2 regions of the Anaerocolumna sp. AGMB13020 genome follow, and region 1 is predicted to be linked to the other one. Evidence: a T-box and tRNA genes for the amino acid it is inferred to sense, from the RefSeq annotation. Region 1 holds a T-box; the other holds one or more tRNA genes.
What was found. The T-box of region 1 lies ahead of gltX (glutamate--tRNA ligase). A T-box ahead of a tRNA ligase gene usually reads a tRNA of that ligase, here a tRNA-Glu.
Positions count from the first base shown of each region.

Region 2: it encodes a tRNA-Glu, which carries the amino acid that the T-box ahead of gltX (glutamate--tRNA ligase) is inferred to sense. The anticodon was not compared.

Region 1 is NZ_CP136910.1:3,845,063-3,848,248, reverse strand. It holds gene R2R35_RS15925 (serine hydrolase domain-containing protein) at 1-64, opposite strand, end outside; gene gltX (glutamate--tRNA ligase) at 341-1,978, opposite strand; T-box leader at 2,087-2,347, opposite strand; gene secF (protein translocase subunit SecF) at 2,396-3,186, opposite strand, start outside.
Region 2 is NZ_CP136910.1:2,725,732-2,728,917, reverse strand. It holds gene R2R35_RS11000 (M3 family oligoendopeptidase) at 1-218, shown strand, start outside; gene R2R35_RS10995 (hypothetical protein) at 344-709, shown strand; gene R2R35_RS10990 (GNAT family N-acetyltransferase) at 819-1,343, shown strand; tRNA gene R2R35_RS10985 (tRNA-Glu) at 1,445-1,516, shown strand; gene R2R35_RS10980 (hypothetical protein) at 1,713-2,423, shown strand; gene gdhA (NADP-specific glutamate dehydrogenase) at 2,662-3,186, shown strand, end outside.

The DNA.
Region 1 (3,186 bases):
CATTTCCTTTGCATATGGAGACACAACCACGAAAATCTCTGTCTATTATATTATTATAATCCATATTTACCTCTTTTCTGAAGCCGAATTGATATTGACTATTTTTCATTGGTTTACTGCAAGCAGTTAATATATAAATTATACACTAATACAAACCAATAACAATTCCAAGAATGTCACTAATCCGTTCTATACCCTCTTTCAATCATTTACAGTATGATAAAATAGCCTTTTCAGATATTTTCACCTATTCCTTTATTAATATGAATTTACCTTTCCTTATCCTGCTACGAATAACTTAATATAGCTACATGACGAAACGAATTTCATATTTCAATCGTCAAATTACGGTCTTTATTCTTTGTACTACACATTCTTTCCCTAATACGCTACTGACTTCCCATATATCCGGTGCATTCGTTCTGCCAGTTATAGCAACCCTTAGCAGATTGGTAAGCTCCACAATGCTTCCTTTATAATCCTCCGGCTGTTTCTTATATGCCTTTCTGTCAGTAGCATAACCCATTTGCCGGGTTATGTCTTTTACTTTATTGAACCATTCCTCTTTCTCTTCGGTAAAATCTATCTGCTCCAGATACAGACGCAGGAATTGCGCTCTTTCATCTGCCGGTATATTTGCCGGAAGTTCCTCTTCCCTTTTGAACGTTTCATCAAAGTACATGCTCATAAACTCACAGGTCTGTTTCCAATTAGTCAGATCCTTTCTTACCTTTGCAGTATTTCTGCCTATGGCAAGTGCTTTCAGTGCGAGCTCTCTGTTATTCATCAACACCTTCGCATAATCCTCATTCCAGACTTTCGCCCATTCCAGAAAACTGCTATACAAATCCTCAGCCGTCATACGGCTTAAGACCTCCTTACTGATATCCTTCATCTTATCCATATCAAACAGAGCCCCGGAGCCGCTCATTTTGTTCAGTGTAAAGGGAAACTCCAAATGATTCTTGTCCTGATTAGCAGCTCTCCATTCTTCATAATTGGAATTAAGAATTGTCAGCAGATAATTCCACATAGCCTCCGGTATATAACCCTCCTCCTGGTAATAGGCCAGTGCCAGTTCGGGATCTTTACGTTTCGATAGTTTTCTTTTGGAATTCCCGTCCATTTTCATCAGTGTGGCTGTATGGCAGTAAACAGGTCTTTTCCACCCCAAGGTATCAAAAAGTTGTATATGCATGGGTAAGGAAGGCAGCCATTCTTCTCCCCTGATTACATGGGTGGTTCTCATCAGATGATCGTCTACTACATGTGCAAAATGATAGGTAGGTATGCCATCGGATTTCAGGAGTACAAAATCCATGATGTTCTCAGGAAATTTCAGCTCTCCCCGAATGGCGTCATAAGCAGTAACAGTATCCTTAGCGTCTGGATTCGACTTAAACCGCAGTACATAAGAATCTCCTTTCTCAATCCTGCCCTTGATATCCTCATAGGATAATTTCCTGCTGACTGCCCATTCTCCATAATATCCTATGTTCTGTTTTAACTCTTTCTGTTTTTCTCTTATTTCTTCCAGCTCTTCTTCCCGGCAAAAGCAGGGATATGCCATTCCTGCCGCCACAAGCCGCTTTGCAAACACCTGATAGATTTCCTTTCGCTGGCGCTGTCTGTAAGGTCCGTACTGGCCATTATCCCCCTCCATGACAGCACCTTCATCAAAATAAATACCAAAGTACTTCATGGCTGAAATGATTATATCAACAGCTCCTTCTACCTCTCTCTTATTGTCTGTATCTTCGATTCTCAGATAAAAGCTGCCACCGCTCTGATGAGCCAGTCTCTCTGCTATTACTGCATTGTATAGATTTCCAAGATGGATAAAGCCGGTAGGGCTTGGTCCTATTCGGGTTATTATATTCTCATCAGAAACCCCTCTTTCCGGGTAACGTCTTTCCATGTCCTCTGATGTAAAAGTAACTTGTGGAAATAGTAAATCAGCTAATAATTTGTTTAACATAGCTTACTCCTTTCGTAGTACAGTTTTAAAGTTTTGCTGTTGGAATTACTAATGTGTCCTTTCAAAGAAATTCAGACATAAAAAAACCCTAAGCCAATTAAACAATCAGCTTAGGGCGAACTATAGTCCGTGTTACCACCTAAATTCAAGGATTACTCCTTGCTCTCACTCAGTACGGATATAACAATCGATACTGCTTTCCTTCTAACGGTGGAAATTCCGGTGCAACCTACTGAGATAACCTGTTCAGTCCACAGCTCCAAGACCTCTTCTATATTGCTTCGGTAAAGACTCTCAGCCTGAGGGTACCCTCTGTCTTCTCTCTGTGAACCGCCTTCAACATATACTAATTCTCTTCCATGCCTTTTTCTATTTCTGTACATAATATCACAACCAGATTTTACCGTCAAGATAGATTTATTTTTCCTTACGTTTTTCCCAGGCCGCCCATAAGGTTCCGGCAACACAGATTGAAGAATACCCGCCTGTTAAAATACCAAAGAACATCGGCAGTGAGAAATCTATAATAGACTCTATATGGAACACAACGGACGCTATCAAGATAATCAGGACACATAGTCCTGTGGTAAAGGACGTATTGATGGATCTTCCCAACGTCTGTGTGGTACTTTCATTTACCAGATTAACAACTGGCAGTTTCTGGTCGAGCTTTCTGTTCTCACGGATTCTGTCGTAAATAACAATGGTATCGTTAATTGAATACCCGATAACCGTAAGTACTACTGCCACAAAGGCATCATTAAGGGGTATTCCAAACAGTACAAAAGCAAAGAATACTACCAGTGCATCATGAAGCAGTGCAATCATGGCTGTTATTCCTGCCGACAAGCCCGATATGGCTGAAAATCTTATCCACACGTAGATTACAATGAATAGAGTAGACAGAGCTATTGCTATCCCTGCATTCTTAAGGGCTTTTGCACCGATATAAGGCTCCACTACAAAGGTTTCAGACAATTTGGCGTCTGCTTTTTCCATTGTACCGTTAATAGCCTCCGTCACCTCTGCCTGTTGCTCTGGTGACATTCCGTCGTTACCAGCCAGGGTTACGGAAAGTCTCTTACGCCCGGTCAGGTTATCCTCTTTGATCTGAACCGTCACCGGCCTGTTGGTCTGTTTTTCAACCGCCTGCTGAATCAACTCTGTATCGGCTTCTGAGGATACAGAGTAGCTTAATACTGCACCTC
Region 2 (3,186 bases), 1.1 Mb from region 1:
TTGACTATGCACTGGCTCAGACACTGGCCTTCCAGTTCTTTGCAGAATCCTTAGAGGACATGGATAGTGCCTGGAAACGATATCTATCGTTTTTGGGGGCAGCAGGTACAATGACCTTTCCTGAAATCATAGAGAAATGCGGACTTCGTTCTCCTTTTAACAAGGACTGTTTTGACTATATTTATAAGATGGTTAATACTATGCTGGAGAATCTATAATATAAAAACTATAATTAAGTTGAGCGTATAAGGGCCACTGATTACAAAGGTGGCCCATATAACCTTTGGATATTATTGAAAAGAGTAGTTTTATCACTTAAGCTTTATAAGAGAGAGGGGAATAGATGATGGAAATTAATTTTATCAAGCAGCCTACAGAGTATTTATGCGGACAGGCTTGTGTAGCAATGCTCGCAGGGGTTACTGTGGAAGCGGTTATACAATTAATGAACAATGACAAAGGAACCTCAAAAAAAGAAATAGCAGACTCCCTTACCCATTATGGAATAAGGCATGGAAAAACCATGACAAAAGCAGATAATTCTTCTCCTTTACCAGAGGTGTGTCTTCTGAAGCTTTTATTACCGGGTTATAGCCATTGGGCAGTCTATTATAAAGGCAAATATTATGACCCTGAGTTCGGACTTTTAGAAAACCGTTATCCCAAAGCAAGAGTACAGGGGTATTTGGAAATATTTCTGGAGGAGTAGGGTGAATCTGTAGAAAAAAACTAGTTGAAGCGTGTTAGAAAATTCACAAAAAATATAGTTTGGTAGCCGATAGAAATTATTTGTTTAATGTAGAAACTTGGGGGATTAAATGATTTATTTTAATGGAGATGGTTTGTTAATACGTTCAATGGCTTATACTGACACGGAAGCTTTTGTACAGGGATTTGCCAGTCAGGGATGGAATAAACCTGCAGAGCAGTTTCAAAAATATTATAAGGAACAAGATGACGGCATAAGAAAAGTTATTGTCGCTGAGTATAAGGGCTGTACAGCCGGATATGTCACACTGCTTCCTTCTGCGGCAGTTGGGCCTTTTGCTGACAAAGGTTATCCTGAGATTGTAGATTTTAACGTATTGATCCAATTTCAGAAAAGAGGAATTGGTAATAAGCTTATGGATGTCACAGAGCAGCTTGCAAAAGAAGCCAGTGATTATGTAACACTGGCTGTTGGCATGCACATCGGATATGGAACAGCACAAAGAATGTATGTAAAGAGGGGGTATATCCCCGATGGATCTGGAGTCTGGTATAAAGACAAACCTCTGGAACCTTATGGAACTTGTGAAAATGATGATGAATTGATTCTGTTTTTTGTGAAAGAATTGACATAGCAAAAGAAGTGTAAATTATCAGGATAATTAAAAAAATAAAAAAAATTAAAAAAACTCTTTACTTTTTCCTTGAGATAGTATATTATAAATATTGTTCTTAAGGCTCGTTGGTCAAGCGGTTAAGACGCCGCCCTCTCACGGCGGAAACAGGGGTTCGATTCCCCTACGAGCTGCTCATAGGTAATTAGTTAATAAGCCACTATCAAGTGATGATAATACACTTGGTAGCGGCTTATTTTTTTACCAGCGCATATTAGAAAGTCTATGGGGTGCCAGTGGTCTGGATATTTATGGATTTTTTATTGCCTATTACAAGATATTACTATACTATTTAATCGTACGGAAGACACCAGGTAAAAGGAGGGGGTTATGCTGAAGATTATTAAACTATCTGTTATCTATGCATTTCTAAGGAAATTATATCTATTTATTTTTGTAATTCTGTTTCTTGAACTGATGTTACTGGAACTATTATTGAAATCCTATAGTTCAATTATCACATATTTGCTTCGTGCTCCCAGATTAGCTGTTTGGGCTTTTTCGATAACAGTATTTTGCTGGATCGCCATAAAAGTGATTTATGCAACAGCTCTTATAAAGATTAATTCATATATGTATCTTGGCCCATTTACCGGAAGGATCTATATGAACACAAAATATTTTAGTAAATCTTCCGACCTGATAAAGGTTTTCATGGAGGGATTGCTGTCAATACCAAAAAAATACAGGAACAAAAACCTTCAAACCAATACCCATGAGTATATCTGCTTGTCGCTGATAAAGCTGCTCAAGCAAAAAGGGATATCTGCTTCCGTTGTTTATCGATGTATCAAGAAACACGACGATTCTTTTAATGTATTGGAGAAATGTATTATAGATCTGGAAAATGGTGTTAAGTACGAAATCCTGTTCCATTTTACGAAGAGAGTCTTCCTTGTTGAAAAAGTATTTAATTATAACAGTATAATAACGTATCTGAGAGATATCAAAAAGATAGAACATAAAGTGAACAGATATAAAATAACAATCCCCAAGGAACTGCTGCTGGCAGTTGCTGCATCGGATTTATTTTACATATAATAAGGAAGCTTTATTACTGCATCAAATTAAACTGTTGAAAAATAACGAGATATCGCTTATAATTATTTTGAGCGAGGCCAAAGGGTAACCCTGTCTTTGTGTTACCCTTTTTTGTTTTACATATATTGGTATAGCTACGATGCCGGGAAATTGTATGGCTTTGGCAGCTCAGGCTGTATGAAAATTTAAGAGTAGGCCACAATAATTCATACAGCTAAGAGAGGTGGCGAGGAGAAGCATGGATTATATAAATGAAATTATTGATATGGTGATTCGCAAAAATCCTTCAGAAGCAGAATTTCACCAGGCAGTGAAAGAAGTATTGGAGTCATTACGTCCTGTAGTGGAGGCGAATGAAGAAAAATTTCGTAAGGAAGCTTTACTGGAGCGTCTGGTTGAACCCGACCGTCAGATAAAGTTTAAAGTTCCCTGGGTAGATGACAGCGGTAAAGTACAGGTGAATACCGGCTACCGTGTTCAGTTCAACAATGCCATTGGACCTTATAAGGGGGGATTAAGACTTCACCCTTCCGTTAATATCGGAATTATAAAATTCCTGGGTTTTGAGCAGATATTTAAGAATTCACTTACGGGTCTGCCCATAGGAGGCGGTAAAGGTGGTTCTGATTTTGATCCAAAGAATAAATCTGATAGAGAAGTACTGGCGTTTTGCACCAGTTTTATGACAGAGTTATATAAGTATATAGGTGCCGACACGGATGTACCGGCAGGTGACATCGGAACCGGAGCAAGAGAAATCGGC